3 regions of the Cupriavidus sp. LA-1 genome follow, and region 1 is predicted to be linked to each of the others. Evidence: predicted binding sites of a transcription regulator. Region 1 holds the regulator's gene; each other region holds the start of a gene.
The links. The regulator sigma-54, encoded in region 1, starts transcription at its own class of promoters, with help from an activator protein. The targets are predictions, from matches to a motif close to TGGCANGNAANCTGCTTT.

Region 1 (7,721 bases):
CGGCTGCTGCCGCTGCTGCTGATGGCCATCGTGGCGGGCAGCACGTTCTGGCTGGTCCAGATCAACTCCCCCAAGGAAGACCAGGCCGCGCAGAACACCAAGAAGCACGAGCCTGACTACTTCATGGACCACTTCTCGGCCACCGAGCTGGCGCCTGACGGCAGCACCAAGATTCGCTTCACCGGCGATCGCATGGTCCATTTCGAGGACGACCAGACCTACGAGGTCACGCGTCCCGCCATGCGCGCGTATCAGCCGGAGCGCCCGCCGGTGACCGCCCGCGCCGACATCGGCCGCATGAACGCCGAAGGCTCGGTGATCGACCTGTACGACAACGGCTTCGTGCTGCGCCAGCAGGGCGCGGACGCGTCCAAGGACCCGCAGCTTACCGCGGCCTCGAGCTACTTCCAGCTGCTGATCAACGACGACATCGTCAAGACCGACAAGCCGGTCAAGCTCACGCGTGGCCCCTCGGTGATGACTGCCAACGGCCTGATCTTCAACAACGTCACCCGCGAAGTACAATTGCTCGGCAATGTGCGCGGCACTATCGTCACCGGGCCGTCGCCGGCCCGCGCGCCGGGTTCCTGAACCCTGGCCCAGCGGGGCCGCGCACGCGGCGCCGGCACGCACGAACGCATGCAGACCCGTGCAAACCCGCGTGAAACCGCACCACCAAGTATCCCGACGCCTTCAAGCAACCCTGCCAACATGACCGCTTCCCTGACGACTTCGTCCCGTCGACGCACCGCCCCGGCCCTGCTCGCGCTGGCCATGGCTTTCGGCCTGCTGGCCCAGCCTGCCCTTGCCGAGCGCGCGGACCGCGACAAGCCGATGGTGCTGGAGGCGGACAACGCCAGCTACGACGACGTCAAGCAGATCTATACGCTGACCGGCAATGTGGTGCTGACCAAGGGCACCATGATCCTGAAGTCGGACGCCGCCGAGCTGCGCACCGACCCCGAGGGCTACCAGTTCGCGGTGGCCACCGCCAAGCCGGGCAAGCAGGCCTACATCCGGCAAAAGCGCGAAGGCGTCGACGAATACATCGACGGCTGGGGCGACCGCATCGAATACGACGGCAAGCAGGAATTCTCCAAGCTGATCGGCAATGCCCGCATGGCGCGCCTGCAGGGTGCCAAGCTGGTCGACGAGATCCGCGGCGCGGTGCTGACCTACGACAGCCGCAAGGAGTTCTACACGGCCGCCGGCGGCAGCGGCGACGCCGCCGCCGCCAATTCGTCCGGCCGCGTGCGCGCGGTACTGTCGCCGCGCCAGGACCCGAAGGCCGGCACCCCGGGCAGCGGCGGCTCGCCGCTGGACCTGAAGCCGGCCCCCGCGCCCGCCAACAAACCATGACGCCGGGCGCGGACCTGCCCGCCCGCGCCTGAAACGCCCGAACGCCTGACTGTGCCTATGACCGATACCGCAACCATCGCCGACAAGCCTTCCGTCGAAGCCTCCACCGTCCTTCCCGGCGGCAGCACGCTGGTCGTGCGCCACCTGAAGAAGCGCTATGGCTCGCGCACGGTGGTCAAGGACGTCTCGCTCGACGTGAAGAGCGGCGAGGTGGTCGGGCTGCTCGGCCCCAACGGCGCGGGCAAGACCACGTCGTTCTACATGATCGTGGGCCTGGTGGCGCTGGACGAGGGCGATATCGTGCTCGACGGCGACCATATCAGCGGCCTGCCGATCCACGAGCGCGCGCGCATGGGGCTGTCGTACCTGCCGCAGGAAGCCTCGGTGTTCCGCAAGCTCAACGTCGAGGAGAACATCCGCGCGGTGCTGGAACTGCAGCTGGACAAGGGCAAGCCGCTGGCCAAGGCCGAGATCGAGCGCCGCCTGGATTCGCTGCTCGACGACCTGCAGATCGCGCACCTGCGCAACAACCCCGCGCTGTCGCTGTCGGGCGGCGAGCGCCGCCGCGTGGAAATTGCACGCGCGCTGGCGTCGTCGCCGCGCTTTATCCTGCTGGACGAGCCCTTCGCCGGCGTGGACCCGATCGCCGTGGGCGAGATCCAGCGCATCGTCAGCTTCCTCAAGGCGCGCAATATCGGCGTGCTGATCACCGACCACAATGTGCGCGAGACGCTCGGCATCTGCGATCACGCCTACATCATCAGCGAAGGCGCGGTGCTGGCCGAGGGCCAGCCCGAGGAAATCATCGCCAATGACGCCGTGCGGCGCGTCTACCTGGGCGAGAACTTCCGCATGTGACATGACGGCCTGCCCCTTGCGCGGCAGGCATTCCGGCGGGGCGCGCGCAGCCGCCCCACAGCCAGCGTCGATCGGAGTCCATCAGCGATAGCAATTTCCGTTCCAACATCGGAAAGATGCGCATAAAATAGGTCGCATGAAACCGTCGCTACAGCTCCGCCTCTCCCAGCATCTGGCACTGACCCCGCAGTTGCAGCAGTCGATCCGGCTGCTGCAGCTTTCCACGCTGGAACTGCAGCAGGAAGTCGAACAGGCCCTGACGGAAAACCCGCTGCTCGAGCGTGAGAACGACTGGATCGAGAGCCCGCTGCGCGTGGCCGCGGATGGCTCGGTCAATGTCCAGAGCGCACCCGCGCCCGCCCCCGCCGAACCCCAGGGCAATGGCGACGCCCGTGCCGACGGCGCGGGTGACGACGACAGCTTTGGCGACAACAGCAGCGGCGACGACTACGGCAGCAGCGACTGGAGCCTGGACGACTTTGCCCGCCGTCCGCAAGGCGACGAGGACGAAAAGACGCCGATGCAGCTGCGCGAAGCCGAGCCCACGCTGCGCGAATACCTGATGGAGCAGCTGACGCCGCTGAAGATCTCGGCGCGCGACAAGGGCCTGGCCATCTTCCTGATCGAGTCGCTCGACGACGATGGCTACCTGAGCGCATCGCTTGAAGAGATCTGCATGGAGTTGCCCGAAGAACTCGAATTCGAGCTCGACGAAGTCCACGCGATCCTGACACTGCTGCAGAGCTTCGACCCGCCGGGCGTGGGCGCGCGCAATGCCGCCGAATGCCTGGCGCTGCAGCTGCGCCGCCTGACCCACCCGCAGCGCGACCTGGCGCTGAACATCGTCACCAATCACCTGGAGTTGCTGGCGGTACGCGACTACACGCGGCTGAAGAAGGCGCTGCAGGTCGATGAAGCGGCGCTGAAGGCAGCCCACGACCTGATCCGCTCGCTGGCGCCCTACCCGGGCCATGCCTACAGCCGACCGGAAGCCGATTTCGTGGTGCCGGATGTGTTCGTGCGCAAGAGCGGCGGCGGCTGGATCGCGCAGCTCAACCCGGATGTGATGCCAAGGCTGCGCATCAACGATATGTATGCACAAATCCTGCGTGGCGCAAAAGGGGAAACCGGCACCGCGGGGCTGCAGCAGAAACTGCAGGAGGCACGCTGGCTGATCAAGAACATCCAGCAAAGGTTCGATACGATCCTGCGTGTCTCGCAAGCCATTGTCGAGCGTCAAAAGAACTTTTTCACCCACGGTGAAATCGCCATGCGCCCCTTGGTTTTGCGGGAGATTGCCGATACACTGGGATTACACGAGTCAACCATCTCCCGGGTGACGACCAATAAATACATGGCAACGCCGATGGGTACTTTCGAACTGAAGTACTTCTTCGGCAGCCACGTGTCCACCGAAACCGGTGGCGCGGCTTCATCAACGGCCATCCGCGCCTTGATCAAGCAACTGATAGGAGCCGAAGACCCGAGGAATCCCCTTTCCGACAGTCGCATCGCCGAACTGCTGGGTGAGCAAGGCTTCGTTGTCGCACGACGCACCGTTGCCAAGTATCGCGAGGCCCTGAAGATCCCCGCAGTCAATCTCCGCAAGTCTTTGTAGCCGAGCCCACCGCCTGCCTGGTGAGGCTCTTTCAGAAGGAGAAGCGCTATGAACTTCAAGATCAGTGGACACCACCTGGACATCACGCCCCCTCTGCGTGAGTACGTGGAAACGAAGCTGGAGCGAATCGTCAGGCATTTCGATCAGGTCATTGGCGTTAGCGTGCTGCTCTCTGTCGACAATCACAAGGAAAAGGACCGGCGTCAGTACGCAGAAATCAATCTACATCTCAAGGGCAAGGACATCTTTGTCGAGGCGCATCACGAAGACCTATATGCGGCGATCGACGCACTCGTCGACAAGCTGGACCGTCAGGTGATCCGCTACAAGGATCGCGTGCAAGGCCACGACCGCGAAGCGGTCAAGTACCAGATGGCCGCAGCGCAAATGCAGCAATGACCGTGCCCGGCAGCCCCGCAGAGGGCTGCTGACTCAGGATTGAACAGGCAAGCCGCGCCACGAAGCGCGGCTTTTTTGCGCCCTCGCGTTGCGCCGGCCAGAGCCAGGCCGGGCCTGGACTGGCGCCGCGGCGTGCTGTGGCATCGGAGCAAACGCTTTTCACCCGAATGAGCAAGAGTGTTCGCAAGCGCGGCGGCAAGGTGTATGCTGCGCCATACAAAGAGAGGGGAATCCTGGCCGCGCCCTGCATCGGTGCGACGGCTCTTGGCCCGGAGGCACGATTGCATCGCCATGTATCGTTCTGCACCAGCTTGCTCCGCTGCACCGCACAATCCGAGGGTGGCCGCTGCTCTATAATGGGCCGGACGCCTCCGGCCAGGCCAGGGGCAGCCCGGAGCCGGCCCCCTGCCCGGCGGAACGATCCGCCCGCTAACTGAAATCCTGCGCATCGCCCATGAATCGTTTGGCCAAATTGCTGCCACCCGGCAACATCAATCTCGACGTCAGCGTCACCAGCAAGAAGCGTGTGTTTGAGCAGGCCGGGCTCCTCTTCGAGAACAACCATGGCGTCGCGCGCGCCATCGTGACCGACAACCTGTTCGCACGCGAGTCGCTGGGCTCTACCGGCCTGGGCGCCGGCGTGGCGATCCCGCACGGCCGCATCAAGGGACTGAAGCATCCCCTGGCCGCCTTCATGCGCCTGGCCGAGCCGATTCCGTTCGAATCGCCCGACGGCAAGCCGGTATCGCTGCTGATCTTCCTGCTGGTGCCCGAACAGGCCACGCAGCAGCATCTGGAAATCCTGTCCGAGATCGCGCAACTGCTTTCGGACCGCGACATGCGCGAAGGGCTGGCGACACTGCCCACGCCCGATGCGGTGCACGAGTTGCTGATCGCATGGCACCCCTGATCCCCTGATCCCCCAAAGCGGGCCGGCACAGACCGGGCAGGCGCCACGCGCTTCGCACACCGCCCTACCAGTCATACCGCATGGAACTCACCGGCGTCACCTCCCAGTCCATCTTCGACGACAACGCAGCCGACATCAAACTCTCGTGGGTGGCCGGCCTGGAGGGCGCGGACCGCGCCTTTGACGTGGAGTTCGCCCGCGAAGCCACCTCCGCCGCCGACCTGGTGGGCCACCTGAACCTGATCCACCCGAACCGCATCCAGGTGCTCGGCAAACCCGAGATCACCTACTACCAGCGCCTGGACGACGAGACCCGCAAGCGCCAGATGGGCGAGCTGATCCTGCTGGAGCCGCCCTTCCTGGTGATCGCCGACGGCATGGAGCCGCCGCCCGACCTGGAACTGCGCTGCACGCGCTCGTCAACGCCGCTGTTCACCACGCCGGTATCGTCGGCGGCGGTGATCGACCACCTGCGCCTGTACCTGTCGCGCATCTCCGCGCCGCGCGTGACCATGCACGGGGTGTTCCTCGACATCCTGGGCATGGGCGTGCTGATCATGGGTGAATCGGGACTGGGCAAGAGCGAACTGGGCCTGGAACTGATCTCGCGCGGCCACGGGCTGGTGGCCGACGATGCGGTCGACTTCGTCCGGCTGGGGCCGGATTTCATTGAGGGCCGCTGCCCGCCGCTGCTGCAGAACCTGCTGGAAGTGCGCGGCCTGGGCCTGCTCGATATCAAGACCATCTTCGGCGAGACCGCGGTGCGCCGGAAGATGAAGATCAAGCTGGTGGTGCAGCTGGTGCGGCGCAACGACGGCGAGTTCGAGCGGCTGCCGCTCGATTCGCAGTACCTGGACGTGCTGGGCCTGCCGATCCACATGGTCAAGATCCAGGTGGCGGCCGGCCGCAACCTCGCCGTGCTGGTCGAGGCCGCCGTGCGCAACACCATCCTGCGCCTGCGCGGCATCGACACGCTGCGCGACTTCATGGACCGCCAACGCGCCGCCATGCAGGCCGACGTCGTGTCGCGCGGCCAGGGCCGCCTGCTGTAAGCCCGGCGTTTTCAATTGCTTACAACGGGACGGACTCAAAACGTCAACGTTTCTCAGGCATGCTCCGTTTTGTGCTGTAATGGGCATCACGCCCGTTACGGAAGCTGCAACGCCGGCAATGGTGCGCGGCCATGAAGTTTTCCACACCGAGGAGAGCAAGCATGAAGAAACTGATCGCGATGTGCGCGCTGGTCACCCCGATGATCGCCGCGAGCGCCTTTGCGCAGACCGCCGCCACGCCGGCCACCCCCGCCACCCCGGCCAAGCCGGCGGCGACCGCCCCGGCGATGCCTGCCACGTCCGCTACGCCGGCCACCCCGGCCAAGCCCGCGGCCAACGCCCAGCAGGACAAGATGAAGGCCTGCAATACCCAGGCCTCCGGCAAGAAGGGCGACGAACGCAAGGCGTTCATGAAGGAATGCCTGTCCAAGGGCGGCGCACCCATGACCCAGCAGGAGAAAATGGCCTCCTGCAGCAAGTCGGGCAAGGGCAAGAAGGGCGACGAATACAAAGCCTACATGAAGGATTGCCTGTCCAAGTCAGCCTGAACGGCGGCACCAGCTGCAGATGCAATGGCGAACCGGGAGGTTCGCCATTTTGCTTTGTAAACGCACTGTCATGACGCAGCCGGCACCTGATGCTATGCTTCAAGTGCTATGCGCATCATCCTCATCACCGGCATATCCGGTTCCGGCAAGTCCGTCGCACTGAACGTCCTGGAAGATGCAGGCTACTACTGCGTGGACAACCTGCCGGCCCAGTTCATCCCTGAACTGACCCGCTATCTCGACAGCCAGGGCTATACGCACCTGGGCGTGGCCACTGACATCCGCAGCCGCGAGTCCCTGGACCAGCTGCCGGACACCGTGCGCGCGCTGGCCGCCGAGCACCAGGTCGAGGTGGTCTTCCTGACCGCCAGCACCGATGCCCTGGTGCAACGCTATTCCGAGACGCGCCGCCGCCATCCGCTGTCGGTGCGCACCGACGGCGTGACCGGCCCGGGGGGCGAACCCGCCTTCAACGACACCGCGCTGATGGAAGCGATCGAGATGGAGCGCGCGCTGCTGAGCCCCCTGGCCGAGGCCGCGCACCGTATCGACACCAGCAATGTGCGCACCAATACGCTGCGCAGCTGGATCAAGGAGCTGATCCGCGACGACAGCCAGCACCTGACGCTGCTGTTCGAGTCGTTCGGCTTCAAGCACGGCGTGCCCAGCGATGCCGACCTGGTGTTCGACGTGCGCTCGCTGCCCAACCCCTATTACGACCTGGCACTGCGCCCGCTGACGGGCCGTGACACGCCGGTGATCGACTTCCTGCAGGCCCAGCCGATGGTGCTGGCGATGGCCGAGGATATCCGCGCCTACGTCGAAAAGTGGCTGCCAAGTTTCATTGCCGACAACCGCAGCTACCTGACGGTGGCCATCGGCTGCACCGGCGGCCAGCATCGCTCGGTCTATATTGCGGAAAGGCTCGCCAACTATTTCCGGGCGCATGGTAATGTGCTGGTGAGACACCGAGAGCT
Region 2 (7,721 bases), 180 kb from region 1:
GCTCTGCCAGATCGCCCTGGCACTGGCGGCCACGGCCGCAAGCGGCGCCGCCCTCGCCGGGCGGGCCGATTTCGATCACCATGGCGGACGCGGCGGTTTCATCAAGACCCGCGTCGGCGTCGGCGTCTACGTCGGGCCCGGCGTGTTCTATGGCGGCTACCCGTACGGCTATCCCGCCTATCCCTACTATCCGCCGGCCGTGGTCGCGGTGCCGGCGGCGCCGCAGGAATACATCGAACAAGGTCCCAACGGTCCGGTTCCCGCCCCCGGCCCGGAGGGTGTTCAACCGTCGCAAAGCTGGTGGTATCACTGCAGCCAGCCGGACGGCTACTACCCCTACGTGCAGTCCTGCCCCGGCGGCTGGCAACGCGTGCCGGCGCAGCCGCCGGCCAACTCCTGATGCGGGGTGACATCATGCATGCCTTGAACCGTGCCGCGCTGGCCGCGGCCACCCTGACCCTCGGCGCCTGCGCCGTGATGCCTGCCGGCCCCAGCGTGATGGCGCTGCCGGGCACCGGCAAGAACTTCGAGCAATTCCGCGCCGACGACTACAACTGCCGGCAGTTCGCCCTCGGCCAGGTCGGCGGGGTCTCATCCGCGCAGGCCGCCAACAATGCGGCTGTCGGCAGCGCCGTGGTCGGCACCGCGCTGGGCGCCGCGGCCGGCGCGGCCTTCAATGGCGGTTCGGGCGCGGCTGTGGGCGCTGGCGTCGGCCTGCTGGCCGGCGCCGCGGTTGGCGCGGGCAATGCGCAGTACTCGGGTTACGGCACGCAGCGGCAATACGATGCCGCCTACATCCAGTGCATGTACGCCAACGGCAACCGCGTGCCGATCCCCGGGCGCGTGGCCGCCGCGCCGCGTCCGGCGCCACGGTACTACTATCCGCCGCCCCCGCCGCCGGCCTATTACAGCCCATACCCGTACTACTAGGTCAGTTGCGGCCCCATTCGGAGAACCGCCGCGAGCGATCGCCCACCCAGGCGCAGAACGCCTGGGGGCGTTCGCCGGGCTTCAGGGCCCGGCAATCCTGCGCGATCGCCGCATACTGCGCGGCTTCATCGCCCAGGTAATACCAGCGCAACCGCTCCATCCACTGGCGGCCCTGCGCAGGATCGCCGGTCAGCGCCAGCAGCAGCGCGGTGCGCGAGATCATGGTCGGCGTCGGCAACAGATGGACGGCTGCGATGTGCGCGGGCAACAGCTCCGCCGCATTGGCCGGCGTGATGGTGGCCTGCCCGGCGGCATCGGCCTGCGCATGCTGGCGGAACCAGAAGCGCGGCATCGGCAAGGTATTGCGGCCCTCGCTGCTGGCATATTCGCGCGCTTCGGCGCGGCGATAGTCTTGCCACATGGTGCCCAGCACAACCGTAGCCACCACGACAAACGCCAGCGCCAGCCCCCGTGCCAATGGCATCGGCACGCGCCAGCGCCCGAAGCCCGACGGCTCCAGCCAACCGAGCATGAAGCAGAACGGCAGGAAGAAATACAGGTAATGCAGCGGGTATTCGAGCATCGAATGCGCGCACAGCATCGCCAGCCAGGTCAGCACCAGCACGGTCTGCTTGCGCTCTTCGCTGTCGCCGTGCCACAGGCGCACACGAATCACGCGCCATAGCCACGCCAGCAGGATCACGCCCACGCCGGCGGTGCCGGCGATCCCCGTCTTCGCCAGCAAGTCGAGAATGGCGTTGTGCGCGTGCAGGGACATCTCCACCTTGACGCCGACTTGCGGCAGCTGCTGGAACTGCGCCCAGCCGAACTCGCCCCAGCCGACGCCGAACCACGGGTGGGAGCGGAACATGGCCAGCGCATGCGTCCACAGCGCACCGCGCGCGGACATCTGGTCTTCGGCTTCAAGCTGCGCGATGGTATCGAACAGGTGCCAGTCAAACGCATGGCCTGCCGCGCGGATCGCAGGTTGCAGGATCAGCAGCATGGCCACCATCGCGACTGCGGCGACGAGCAGACCGATTGGTCGCTGCATCGGATCCAGGTCGCGTCGAGCGTCTCGCGCGAGCCACGCGGCGATCAGCGCGTAGAGCCCAGCCAGGCCAACATGCAGCACGCCGGTGCGCGAACCGGAGAGCACGATGCCACTTACCAGCAGGGCCACGGCTGCGAGCCACATCGGGAAGCGCAGGCGGCCACGCGAGGCCAGCCATACTGATGCGGCCAGCGCCAGGCCTTCGACGGTGGCCTGGTGGTTGGGCTGGTTCAGGTTGCCCCAGAGGCGGCGGTTGGTGTCGTAGAAGTAGGTGGAGACGAGGCCGAGGGTGCGGGGTTCTAGGTGGAAGAGCTGGATCCACTGGGCCAGCGTGCCCAAGAGACCGGCCAGAACGAAGGCTGTGGCGAGGGTGGCAGCCATGGCTAGCCGTACATTTGGGGGCGATGACTGAAGGTAGCGCCACACCGCAATCATGACCGCCACGCCGAGAGTTAGTGCGATTTGCGTGAGAAGGCGACTGCCAGAGACATCAGGCAAGGCTGTGGCAACGTGCACGAGGCTAATAGCGAGGAGCCAAAGCGGAAATACTGCAACCCAAGGCAGCGATCTGTTGCTTGTTGACGATCGCTGATGCTCGAGTAAAAGACAAAGCACGCAAAGCGCAGCTGCCACCCATTCGCCGTAGAACGTTGCGAGCGGCAGGGTATGCTTGGAAACCAGCAGCGGAACAGCAACCGCTAGGGCAACGGCAGCCGCCGGTAGATCAGTCTTCGACGGCGGCATGGGAGCGCCTTGTTGGAGAAAAGGCGCATGATAGCTTGCCGAAGGGGAAAAGAAAAAGCGCCCCGATAGGGGCGCCTGCTGATTCCTAACTCTTTAAATTACTTCCACTTAGCAATTTCCGTTGTGCACGGTGCCGCGGCGGCATTCGTTGATACGGTCCACGTCAAGACGTTGCTTCCGGCATTGGGGGCCGGCGTGTACGTGATCGTCTTACCATTTGCGCACGTACCAATACCGGTGGCCGCAAGCGTCACGACAATTGCCCCAGTTTTCGTGGTGAGGTTGTAACTCGCGATTTCGCTGGTGGCCGTCGGCGCCGCCGTAAGGCCCAAGCCGCCAGCTGTCTGAGCACCTGTCCAGGAGTCCGCCACAATTGCGCTGGGATCGCCACCGTTGTACTGCATATATTCAGCTACCGCGATTTTCAGCGGCTCAACCGCGCTAGGCACTTTTGCCAGGCGCGCCCGGATCGTGTAGTCCTGATACTGCGGAATCGCAATCGCCGCCAGAATACCAATGATCGCCACCACGATCATCAGTTCGATCAGCGTAAAACCCTTCTGGACGCGGCGGCCCAGTTTCTTAAGTTGCACCCGTTGCATGATTTGACCCCTCGAAGAGATTTTGGTTAAGCGTTGCACGTCTTCGTTTTTCGTGACGCGGGAACGATTGAGCAGTAAGCGTGCCAGCGGATCCCCCATTCGTAAGGCGTAGAAAAGCGACAATTTTCGTCACCCGTCAGGGGAAGTCTCGCCGGTTGCGCCAAAAATTGTCACCCCTGCCCGCCATCACGGACCAGACCGACAAAATATGCGATCACTTACATGAGTTAGTTGGCCAGAAGGCCAGCAACCGCATCGCGGCGGCGCTGACGAAAAAAGGCGGCCATCAGGCCGCCCTGCTCACCCAGGCGAAGTCTCGTCAGGCAGTCTGTGCCTGGCGGCGGCTCAGCAGCTTGCCGATGAGCACCACCAGGATCGCGCCGGCGACGCCGAATACCAGGTGGGCGTGCGGCACGTGGACTTCGAACCAGGCTGCGTCGACCGGGTCGCTGACCAGCATTTCGCCGGCTAGGTAGCCCAGCAGCGCGGCGCCCAGCACGATGATGACCGGGAAGCGTTCCATCACCTTGAGCAGGATGGTGCTGCCGAACACGATCAGCGGGATCGACAGGCCCAGGCCCAGGATCAGCAGCATCAGCTGGCTGCCTTCCGGGCCCTTCTGGGCGGCGGCGGCCACGGCGACCACGTTGTCCAGCGACATCACCAGGTCGGCGATCAGGATGGTGCGGATGGCGGCCCAGATATTGTCCTTGGCGTCATGGCCGTCCTCGTCGTCGTCGCCGGTCAGCAGCTGCACGCCGATATAGACCAGCAGCACGGCACCGATGATCTTCAGGTACGGCAGGCTCAGCAGCTTGACCGCGGCCACGGTCAGCACCACGCGCATGATGATGGCGGCGGCGCTGCCCCAGAAGATGGCCTTCTTCTGCTGGGCGGGCGGCAGGTTGCGCGAGGCAAGCGCGATCACCACGGCGTTGTCGCCGGACAGGACGATGTTGGTCAGGATGATCGATCCCAACGCAATCCAGAATGTGGTGGAAGACAGCAGTTCCACGGGGAGGCTCCTCGAGTTCTATCTATGGGCCCGGCCCGCCATATGATGGCGATTCGGATGTCTGAAAACACAGACATGAATATTTATCGTACGAACCTTTCGATTCGGTTTCAAACCCCGGCGAGACGACTTGGGAAATACCCTAGGAACCGTCCCGCCAGAATGACATTGCCCCCGCACGGGGCGGGGGCAATGTCTCGTCATTCCCGCGCGGGCGGGACGACGCGCTCGAAAGCACTCGGCAGTTACAGCATTGCCTTCAGCAGGCGGCCCATTTCGGACGGGTTCTTGGTCACCTTGATGCCGCAGGCTTCCATGATTTCCAGCTTGGCCTGGGCGGTGTCGGCACCGCCCGAGATCAGCGCGCCGGCGTGGCCCATGCGCTTGCCCGGAGGCGCGGTCACGCCAGCGATGAAGCCAACCACCGGCTTCTTCATGTTGTCCTTGATCCAGTAAGCCGCGTTGGCTTCGTCCGGACCACCGATTTCACCGATCATGACCACGGCGTCCGTTTCCGGATCGTCGTTGAACATCTTCATGACGTCGATGTGCTTCAGGCCGTTGATGGGGTCGCCACCAATGCCGACAGCCGACGACTGGCCCAGGCCCAGCGCGGTCAGCTGGCCCACGGCTTCATACGTCAGCGTGCCCGAGCGCGACACCACGCCGATGCGGCCCTTGCGGTGGATGTGGCCCGGCATGATGCCGATCTTGATTTCGTCCGGCGTGATCAGGCCCGGGCAGTTCGGTCCCAGCAGCAGGGTCTTCTTGTTCTCGCGGCGCATGCGGTCCTTGACTTCCATCATGTCGCGCACGGGGATGCCTTCGGTGATGCAGACCACCAGGTCCAGGTCGGCGTCAACGGCTTCCCAGATCGCGGCAGCGGCGCCTGCGGGCGGCACGTAGATGACCGACACGGTGGCGCCGGTCTGGGCCTTGGCGTCCTTGACGCTGGCGTAGATGGGAATGCCTTCGAAGTCTTCGCCGGCCTTCTTCGGGTTCACGCCTGCGACGAAGCAGTTCTTGCCGTTGGCGTAGTCGCGGCAGCCACGGGTGTGGAACTGGCCGGTCTTGCCGGTGATGCCCTGGGTGATGACCTTGGTGTCTTTGTTGATCAGAATCGACATGCTGTAATCCTTTGCTTTTCTACGAGCGGCGCGCGCAAGGGCTCAGTGAGCCCGGCGCACCGCTCGCGTTCGCGTATGGTTGCGTTCGTGCGACGGCTTACTTGCCAGCGGCAGCGGCCACCACCTTCTGGGCGGCTTCTTCCATCGTGTCGGCCGAGATGATGGGCAGGCCCGAGTCGGCCAGCATCTGCTTGCCGAGGTCCTCGTTGGTGCCCTTCATGCGCACGACCAGCGGCACCGTCAGGTGCACGGCCTTGGACGCGGAGATCACGCCTTCGGCGATCACGTCGCAGCGCATGATGCCGCCGAAGATGTTGACCAGGATGGCCTCCACGTTCGGGTTGCTCAGCATCAGCTTGAAGGCTTCGGTCACCTTCTCGGTGGTGGCACCGCCGCCCACGTCGAGGAAGTTGGCCGGCTCGCCGCCGAACAGCTTGATGGTGTCCATGGTGGCCATGGCCAGGCCGGCGCCGTTCACCAGGCAGCCGATGTTCCCGTCCAGCGAGATATAGGCCAGGTCGAACTTCGAAGCTTCGATTTCGTTGGCGTCTTCTTCGTCCAGGTCGCGGTAGGCGACGATTTCCGGATGACGGAACAGGGCGTTCGAGTCGAAGTTGAACTTGGCGTCCAGGGCGATGACCTTGCCGTCGCCGGTCAGGATCAGCGGGTTGATTTCAGCCAGCGAAGCGTCGGTTTCGTAGAACGCCTTGTACAGGCCTTGCAGGGCCTGGCGGGCTTGCGCCACGCTCGCGTCGGGCACGCCGATCTTGCGGGCGATGTCATCGGCTTCCGCGTCGGTCAGGCCGATCGACGGCTCGATGATCAGGGTGTGGATCTTTTCCGGGCTGTGGGCAGCGACTTCTTCGATGTCCATGCCGCCTTCGCTCGAGGCCATCAGCGCGACCTTCTGCGAAACGCGGTCCACCACCAGCGAAACGTACAGTTCCTTCTTGATGTCGGCGCCTTCTTCGATCAGCAGGCGGTTGACCTTCTTGCCTTCCGGACCGGTCTGGTGCGTGACCAGCTGCATGCCCAGGATGTTCGAAGCGTAGGTCTTGACGTCGTCGATGCTCTTGGCAACCTTCACGCCGCCGCCCTTGCCGCGGCCACCCGCATGAATCTGGGCCTTGACGACCCACACCGGGCCGCCGAGCGTTTCTGCGGCCTTCAGGGCCTCGTCAACCGAGAACGCGGGAATGCCGCGCGGAACCGGCACATTGTATTTGCGCAGGATTTCCTTGCCTTGATACTCATGGATATTCATGCGTGTTTCCTTTCGGGTAGGCGTAAAAGGTAGAAGGGAAGAATCTGAATGAAGACGAACTCTCTCGTCGGGCTGGCCAATCCTGAGAATCAGCCGGAGGTGCCGGTCGGCCGCTCGGCCGGGACAGCGTCGTTGCCGTCGTTTGCGTCACCACCGCGGTCGCCATTGGCCGCGGCTGGCACCTGAGGCGCCATTGCGACGGCAGGCGCGGCCTCGGCCCGTACCTTGGGCTTCGGCTGGTGACCATACCAGCGCGGGTAAAACTGACGGACCACCTCGCCATCGAAACGCAGGGCATGGCAGCCGTTCAACTGATAGGGCGGCTCCGGATTTGGATCGTCCTCGCCGTTGCCGCGGATATCGATGACTTCACCGGCAAAGGCCTGGATCGCGGTGCTGGGCAGCACGCCCGCGGCCTCGGTCAGGTGCGAGCAGCCGTGCATGCCGCCCAGGCGCTCGCGCACCGCCTTGCGGAAGCCCTTGAGCAGGTTCAGCCCGATCAGCTTGCGGTAGGCCGGGCCGATCGTGTCGCAATGGGACGGATACGGCACCCAGTCCGAACAGGCCTCGGCATCCAGCACCGTCATGGCCTCGTTGATCGTGATGCGCAGCCACAGGTCGTGCAGGGGCTGGCCCACCGGCCGGACGCGGTCGCCGGCCAGTTCGATGTCGCGAGGCTTGGTGTCGGTCAGGCGCACCTCGATATCCCACAAGCCGTCCTCTCTCTGGTACGCCTCGGCCGTAATGGCGCGACGGTGACGCTGGGAGCGGTTGACGGGCTGGGACAGAGGCATGGCCAGGCTGGAAATACGGGGGCTGGGGAACGGCGGCGCCGGAGCACCGAATAACCCGGGGAGTTTAACATGCCGCGCCGCGTTGGCCGGGAACATCCTTGCGCGGCAACTGTCGCGGCGGGATTGTCGGCCAACCATGGCGGCCCGCATGGGAAGGCGCCTTGCCGCAATGCACCAGCGGACACCGGCTC
Region 3 (7,721 bases), 650 kb from region 1:
CTGGCCGTGCTGGAGTGCGGCATTCATGCTTTGCCTCCGGTGCGGCCCGCCACGGCAGGCGCGGAAACGGGCTCTGCTGGTTGCGGCGCGGCGGGTGCGCGCCGTTCACGCAGACGCTGCCAGAGGCCGGTGACGCCATCGGGCAGGTAGAGCGTCACCAGCACGAACATCGCGCCCAGCAGGAACAGCCAGTACTCGGCGAAATGCGCAGTGAACAGAGTCTTGGCGCCATTGACCAGGAACGCGCCAATGACCGGCCCGATCAGCGTGCCGCGCCCACCCACCGCAACCCACACCGCCATCTCGATCGAGTTGCCGGGCGACATCTCTCCGGGGTTGATAATGCCCACCTGCGGCACGTACAGCGCTCCCGCAATCCCGCACAGCACCGCCGAGAAGGTCCACACGAACAGCTTGTAGCCCAGCGGGTTGTAGCCGGAGAACATCACGCGCATCTCGGCATCGCGCACCGCGGTAACCACCCGGCCGAGCTTGGAGGTCACGATGTAGCGGCAGGCGATGAAGCCCGCCAGCAGCGCCAGGAAGGTCAGCACGAACAGCGCCGCGCGCGTCTGCGGCGCGGCGATGGCAAAGCCCGCGATGCGCTTGAAATCGGTGAAGCCGTTGTTGCCGCCGAAGCCGGTCTCGTTGCGGAAGAACAGCAGCATCGCCGCATACGTCATCGCCTGCGTGATGATCGACAGGTACACGCCCTTGATGCGCGAGCGGAAGGCAAAGAAGCCGAACAGCCACGCCAGCACGCCCGGCACCAGCACCACCAGCAGCAGCGCATAGCCGAGGTGCTCGGTGCCATGCCAGAACCACGGCAGCTCCTTCCAGTCCAGGAACACCATGAAGTCCGGCAGGTCGCTCTTGTAGACGCCTTCGCGTCCGATCGCCCGCATCAGGTACATGCCCATGGCATAGCCGCCCAGCGCGAAGAACAGCCCGTGGCCCAGGCTCAGGATGCCGCAGTAGCCCCACACCAGGTCCAGCGCGATCGCCGCCAGCGCAAAGCACATGATCTTGCCGACCAGCGTCAGCGCATAGGCCGACAGGTGCAGCGGATGGCCCTCGGGCAGCACCAGCGCGCACACCGGCACGCCGATGGCGACGATCACCGCCAGCGCCACCAGCGCCAGCCAGCCGCGCCGCGAAAACAGCGCCTGGCGTTCCGGCACCGCAAGCCGGAACGGCGTTCCCGGAGAATTCGATTGAAATTGCTGCATCATGCCTCCGCGCTGCGCCCCTTGAGCGCGAACAGTCCCTGCGGCCGCTTCTGGATAAACAGCACGATCAGCACCAGGACGAAGATCTTGGCCAGCACCGCGCCATAGAACGGCTCGATGAACTTATTGATGATGCCCAGCCCGAAGGCGCCGACGATGGTGCCCGCCAGCTGCCCGACACCGCCCAGCACCACCACCATGAAGGAATCGATGATGTAGGCCTGGCCCAGGTCCGGGCCGACATTGCCGATCTGCGACAGCGCGCAGCCGCCCAGCCCGGCAATGCCGGCGCCAAAGGCAAAGGCGTAGCTGTCGACCTTCCAGGTGCGCACGCCGACGCAGGCCGCCATGGTGCGGTTCTGCGTGGTGGCGCGCACGAACAGCCCCAGCCGGGTGCGGTTCAGTACCGCCCACGCCACCGCCACCACCGCCAGCGCGAACAGGATGATGACGATGCGGTTGTACGGGATCACCAGGCCCGGCATCCATTCGATGCCGCCGCTCATCCACGCCGGGTTGGCCACTTCGACGTTCTGCGCGCCGAACAGCGTGCGCACCGCCTGCATCAGCAACAGGCTCACGCCGAAGGTCGCCAGCAGCGTTTCCAGCGGACGGCCATACAGGTGGCGCAGCACCAGCCGCTCCAGCACGAAGCCGACCACCGCGGCCGCCAGGAACGACGCCGGCAGCGCCGCCGGCAGGTACCAGTCGAACGCACCCGGTGCATAGGCGCGGAACAGCGACTGCACCACATAGGTGGCATAGGCGCCGATCATCAGGAATTCACCGTGCGCCATGTTGATGACGCCGATCAGGCCATAGGTGATGGCCAGCCCGAGCGCGGCCAGCAGCAGCACGCTGCCCAGGCTCAGGCCGGCGAACAGGTTGCCGACCAGCTCGGCGCGGCGCTGGTCGCCGCGCAGCGTATCCAGCGCCTGCTGCGCGGCCAGGCGCACGTCGGCGTCGGGCTCGCGGTAGTGGCCGGCGCTGTCGCGCTCCATCAGCGGCGCCAGCTTCTGGCGGCTCTGCGGGTTGCTGTCGCTGCCGAGGATGCGGATCGCTTCAAGACGGGCATCATGCGCGGCACGGTCGCCGGCGGCGGCCGGCTCGGCCAGCACCAGGTTGGCCCAGATCACGTTCAGGCTGGTGCGCAGGCCGGCATCGGCCTCGTTCTTGCGGGCACCTTCGACCGCCGCGCGCGAGGCGCTCTCGGGCTGGTCGCGCAGCGTGGCGATCGCCTGCGCGCGCACCGCAATATCGGGCGACTGCAGCAGCAGGCTGCTGGCGGCACTGTCGACCAGCGCGCGCAGGCTGTTGTTCAGGGTCAGGGATGCGAGCTCGTCGGCCTTCACCGCAACGGGCTTGCCGGTGACGGCATCGACCGTCTTGTCGCCCTCCTGGCGCACCATGCCGACCGACGGCGCGTATTGCAGCGCATCGTCCTGCAGGGCCTTCAGGATCGGGCCGGCCTGCTCGGGCGGGGCCTTGGCCAGCGCGCTCAGGGCCGCGGTCTTGGCATCGAAATCGTCTTCGGCCAGCGGCTTCAGGTCGGCCTGCGTCAGCGCCGTGGCCCACGGCGCCGCGGCCAGCAGAAGCGCTGCCAGAAGGCCGCGCAGCCAGGGCATGGCGGTAAGGGATAAGGGGTAGCGCATAGGGGCTGGCGAGTGGCGGATGATGGCGGGCCGGGTGTTGGCTCCCCTCTCCCGCAAGCGAGAGAGGGGAGCCAAACCGGAAGAACGTGGCCGGGCTTACATCACCTTGTCCGGCTTGCCCTCGTTGCCCGCGATGTACGGGCTCCACGGTTGCGCGCGCACGGCCTTCGGTGTCTTCCAGACCACCGTGAACTGGCCGTCGCCCTTCACTTCGCCGATCATCACCGGCTTGTACAGGTGGTGGTTCTCGCCCATGGTCAGCGTGAAGCCATCCGGTGCCTTGAAGGTCTGCCCGTACATGGCGGCGCGCACCTTGTCGGTGTCCGTCGTGCCCGCCTTCTTCACGGCCTGCGCCCACATATGGATGCCCACGTAGGTGGCTTCCATCGGGTCGTTGGTCACGCGCTTGTCGCCGCCGGGCAGGTTGTTGGCCTTGACCCAGGCCGCCCACTGCTTCTTGAAGGCTTCGTTCTCGGGGTTCTTGACCGACATGAAGTAGTTCCAGGCAGCCAGGTGGCCCACCAGCGGCTTGGTGTCGATGCCGCGCAGCTCCTCCTCACCCACCGAGAACGCCACCACCGGCACATCCTTGGCCTTCAGCCCGGCATTGCCCAGTTCCTTGTAGAACGGCACGTTGGAGTCGCCGTTGATGGTGGAGATCACCGCGGTCTTGCCGCCCTGCGAGAACTTCTTGATATTGGCGACGATGGTCTGGTAGTCGCTGTGGCCAAACGGGGTGTAGACCTCTTCGATGTCCTTGTCGGCGACGCCCTTGCTCTTCAGGAAAGCGCGCAGGATCTTGTTGGTGGTGCGCGGGTAGACATAGTCCGTGCCCAGCAGGAAGAAGCGCTTGGCGCCGCCGCCTTCCTTGCTCATCAGGTATTCCACCGCCGGGATTGCCTGCTGGTTGGGTGCCGCACCGGTGTAGAAGACGTTCTTCGACATCTCCTCGCCTTCGTACTGCACCGGATAGAACAGCAGCGAGTTCAGTTCCTCATAGACCGGCAGCACCGACTTGCGCGACACCGAAGTCCAGCAGCCGAAGGTCACCGCGACCTTGTCCTTGCTGACCAGCTGGCGCGCCTTCTCGGCAAACAGCGGCCAGTTCGATGCCGGGTCCACCACCACCGGCTCCAGCTTGCGCCCCAGCACGCCGCCGCTCTTGTTGATCTCGTCGATGGTCATCAGGGCCACGTCTTTCAGCGACGTCTCCGAAATGGCCATGGTGCCCGACAGCGAATGCAGGATGCCGACCTTGATCGGCTCCTTGGACTGCGCCAGCGCCAGCGGGCTGGTACCGATCATCGCCGCGGCGGCTATCGCCGACAGCTTCAGCATGTCACGTCGTTGCATTTTGCAGCTCCCGTTTGTCGTGTTGGTCAGGGACTACGCTCCCCGGAGGATGCTTCTGCAACTAGCGTGCCATGGCGTGTCGCCGGCCCGCGCAAGGCCACAGGCAGCATGGCTGGGCAAACCCGGCCCGCGGACCGTGCGCGCACCAGGGCCGTGCACGAAGGATTCGCACTGCAACTGTGCGCACGGGGGAATTGGGGCGATCGCGGTGCATCGCGCCCGGGAACGGGGTGCTGTCTGCTCCATCGTGGCGCCCCCGCCCCCGCGGAGACGGCGGTCGCCTCAGGAGATTAAGTAGCTGCTTAACCCAGGGTTCGAATGCATGTAAATCAGTACATTCAGCGATTAAGGTTACTGCTCCAGAGGATTACGGTGCACATTGGCCGGCGTCCATTCCTGCGCGACGCGGCCGTGCATTTCCCGGGCCCACAATAAAAAGGAAACCATGCCGTACACTGCCGACCCCAACGCTTCACGCGCTGACTCGCAACCGCCACGCCAGCCCCTGCCGCATTCGACACATCACCTGGCCAAGCTGGCGCTGGCAGTGCTCACCCTGACGCTGGGCGCCTGCGGCGGCGGCGACGATCCGCCGGTCCAGCCGCTGGCCACGACCGCCGCTGGCTGCGAACTGGACGGCACCACCGGCGGCGAAGCCGTGGTGCTGCCGGGCGATCCCAACGCGCCGGAGCAGGCCACCGGCTATGCGCCCAAGTCCACCGTCTACAGCAAGACCTATATGGCGGTGACCAACAACCCGGTATCCACCAAGGCAGCCTGCGATGTGCTGAAGGCCGGCGGCACCGCGGTGGATGCCGCGGTGGCCGCGCAGATGGTGCTGAACCTGGTGGAACCGCAATCGTCCGGCATTGGCGGCGGCACCTTCATCATGTACTACGACGCCGCGACCAAGCAGGTCACGGCCTATGACGGGCGCGAGATGGCCCCTGCAGGCGCCGACGAGAACTACCTGCGCTGGAAGTCCGCGACCGACCAGACCACGCCCGCCCCCACCGCCATACGCAGCGGCCGCTCCATCGGCACGCCCGGCACGCTGCGGGTGCTGGAGCTGGCCCACGGCGAGCACGGCAAGACCGCGTGGAAGGACCTGTTCACGCCCGCAATCAAGCTGGCCACCGACGGCTTCGCGATTCCGCCGCGCATGGCCGCCGCGATCACCGGTGCCGCGACCGTTGCCAACATCAAGCGCGACCCCGAGATGGCCGCCTACTTCCTGAATGCCGACGGCACGCCGCGCGCGGTCAACACCATCATCAAGAATCCCGCGCTGGCCAGTGTGTTCACCGCCGTTGCCGCCGGCGGCGCGGATGCGTTCTACAAGAACGGCCCGATCGCGCAGGCCATCGTCGACAAGATCCAGACCACCTACGACGGCAACACCACGCCCGGCGTGACCACGCTGAGCGACCTGGCCAACTACCAGGCCAAGTCGCGCAAGCCGGTCTGCACCACCTATCGCCAGTACGAGGTGTGCGGCATGCCGCCGCCGTCGTCGGGCGGCATCGCGGTGGCGCAGATCCTGGGCATCGTCGAGAACTACGAGATGTCGCGCTATGCGCCCACGCTGGTGGACAAGAACGGCGGCCGCCCCAGCGTGCTGGGCGCGCACCTGCTTGGCGAAGCTGGCCACCTGGCCTATGCCGACCGCAACAAGTACGTGGCCGACACCGACTTCATCGGCCTGCCGGGCGGAAGCTGGGAAAGCATGGTGAACAAGCCCTACCTGCGCCAGCGCGCCGACCTGATCAGCACGGTCGGCGTGATGACCACGCCGGTGGCGGCGGGCAACCTGGGCAGCGTGCCGCTGGCACCTTCCTCGGTGGACGAGCACGGCACCACCCACCTGTCGCTGCATGACAAGTACGGCAACGTGGTGTCGATGACCACCACCGTCGAGTCGGGCCTGGGCTCGTACCACATGACCAACGGCTTCCTGCTCAACAACCAGCTGACCGACTTCAATGCCGATCCCGCCCCCGGCGGCGTGCTGGTGGCCAACCGCCTGCAGCCGGGCAAGCGCCCGCGCAGCTCGATGGCGCCGACGCTGGTGTTCAAGCGCAATGCCGACGGCTCGCGCGGGGACTTCTACATGACCACCGGTTCGCCGGGCGGCGCCACCATCATCCAGTACGTGGCCAAGACCCTGGTGGCATCGCTGGACTGGGGCATGGACGCACAGCAGGCGGTGTCGATGATCGACTTCGGCGGCTCCAACGGCGCCGGCTCAGCCATGATCGTCGGCGGCGAACATCCCAATGTCGATACCAGCACGCCGGCCGGCGGCCAGCCGGGCGACAACGACCCGCTGGTCAAGGGCCTGCGCAACCTGGGGCACACCGTGAACATCGCGGCACAGTCCAGCGGCCTGAGCGCGATCATCCGCACCACCGTCGGCAGCTCGACCACGCTGGTCGGCGGCGCCGATCCGCGCCGCGAAGGCGTGGTGCTGGGGGATACGTTCAAGCCGTGAACCGGCCAGTTGGCGCACTAATGAAAAAGGGGCCCCGCGCGGGGCCCCTTTTTTGATGCCAGGACGCCGGGTCCTTACATCACCATCATGTTGGCGTTCAGGTTGTGCATGATCCACAGCGAACCCGCCACCACGATCACCAGGATCAGTGCCGTGAACAGCAGCGCGATCACGTTGCTGCGCTGCCCGGACGACGAGTCCAGGTGCAGGAAGTACTTCAGGTGGACCAGCATCTGGGCCACGGCCATGCCGAGGATGATCCAGAGCATGGTGCCCTTGTCCATGGTGCCGTCCATCACGATCTTGAACGGGATCACCGTCAGGATCACGGCCAGGATGAAGCCGATCGCGTACGACTTGAAGCTGGCGTGGCCGCCGGCGTGGCTGTCGTGCGCGTCATGCGCGTGCGAGTCGTGGGCGCCGTGCGCCGCCGGAGCGTTGTGTTGTGCCATCACAGATGTCCCATCAGGTAGACCACGGTAAACACGCCGATCCAGACCACGTCCAGGAAGTGCCAGAACAGCGACAGGCAGGTCAGGCGCTTGGTCAGGGTCGGGGTGATGCCCTTCTTCGACAGTTGCCACATCAGCACGATCATCCACAGCATGCCGCTGGCAACGTGCAGGCCGTGGGTGCCGACCAGGGTGAAGAACGACGACAGGAACGCGCTGCGGCCCGGGCCGGCGCCTTCGGCGATCAGGTGATGGAACTCGTTGATTTCCATCGCCATGAAACCCGCGCCCAGCAGGAACGTGATGCCAAGCCACACCATCACGCGGCTCAGGCTGCGGTTCTGCAGCGAGATCATCGCCATGCCGTACGTGATCGAGGAGAACAGCAGGATGAAGGTCTCCACCAGCACGTAGTTGAGCTCGAACAGCTCCTTCGCCGACGGGCCGCCTGCCAGTTCGCCGCGCAGCACGGCAAAGGCCGCGAACAGTCCGGCGAAGATGATGCAGTCGCTCATCAGGTAGATCCAGAAGCCATACACCGTAT

Region 2: ACZ5MJ_RS15275 (pilin) is a predicted target of sigma-54. The motif match lies at 3,399-3,416, and genes of this name have one in related genera.
Region 3: urtA (urea ABC transporter substrate-binding protein) is a predicted target of sigma-54. The motif match lies at 4,289-4,306, and genes of this name have one in related genera.

The regions. Positions count from the first base shown of each region.
Region 1 is NZ_AP031387.1:3,447,163-3,454,883, forward strand. It holds gene lptC (LPS export ABC transporter periplasmic protein LptC) at 1-591, shown strand, start outside; gene lptA (lipopolysaccharide transport periplasmic protein LptA) at 712-1,359, shown strand; gene lptB (LPS export ABC transporter ATP-binding protein) at 1,417-2,217, shown strand; gene ACZ5MJ_RS16105 (RNA polymerase factor sigma-54) at 2,354-3,835, shown strand; gene hpf (ribosome hibernation-promoting factor, HPF/YfiA family) at 3,884-4,234, shown strand; gene ACZ5MJ_RS16115 (PTS sugar transporter subunit IIA) at 4,689-5,144, shown strand; gene hprK (HPr(Ser) kinase/phosphatase) at 5,225-6,196, shown strand; gene ACZ5MJ_RS16125 (PsiF family protein) at 6,358-6,744, shown strand; gene rapZ (RNase adapter RapZ) at 6,853-7,721, shown strand, end outside.
Region 2 is NZ_AP031387.1:3,268,149-3,275,869, forward strand. It holds gene ACZ5MJ_RS15260 (hypothetical protein) at 1-400, shown strand, start outside; gene ACZ5MJ_RS15265 (hypothetical protein) at 415-930, shown strand; gene ACZ5MJ_RS15270 (PglL family O-oligosaccharyltransferase) at 932-2,728, opposite strand; gene ACZ5MJ_RS15275 (pilin) at 2,827-3,330, opposite strand; gene ACZ5MJ_RS15280 (TerC family protein) at 3,650-4,345, opposite strand; gene sucD (succinate--CoA ligase subunit alpha) at 4,591-5,472, opposite strand; gene sucC (ADP-forming succinate--CoA ligase subunit beta) at 5,570-6,736, opposite strand; gene ACZ5MJ_RS15295 (DUF2889 domain-containing protein) at 6,826-7,530, opposite strand.
Region 3 is NZ_AP031387.1:2,799,197-2,806,917, forward strand. It holds gene urtD (urea ABC transporter ATP-binding protein UrtD) at 1-27, opposite strand, end outside; gene urtC (urea ABC transporter permease subunit UrtC) at 24-1,229, opposite strand; gene urtB (urea ABC transporter permease subunit UrtB) at 1,229-2,881, opposite strand; gene urtA (urea ABC transporter substrate-binding protein) at 2,978-4,234, opposite strand; gene ACZ5MJ_RS13065 (gamma-glutamyltransferase family protein) at 4,680-6,725, shown strand; gene cyoD (cytochrome o ubiquinol oxidase subunit IV) at 6,800-7,177, opposite strand; gene cyoC (cytochrome o ubiquinol oxidase subunit III) at 7,177-7,721, opposite strand, start outside.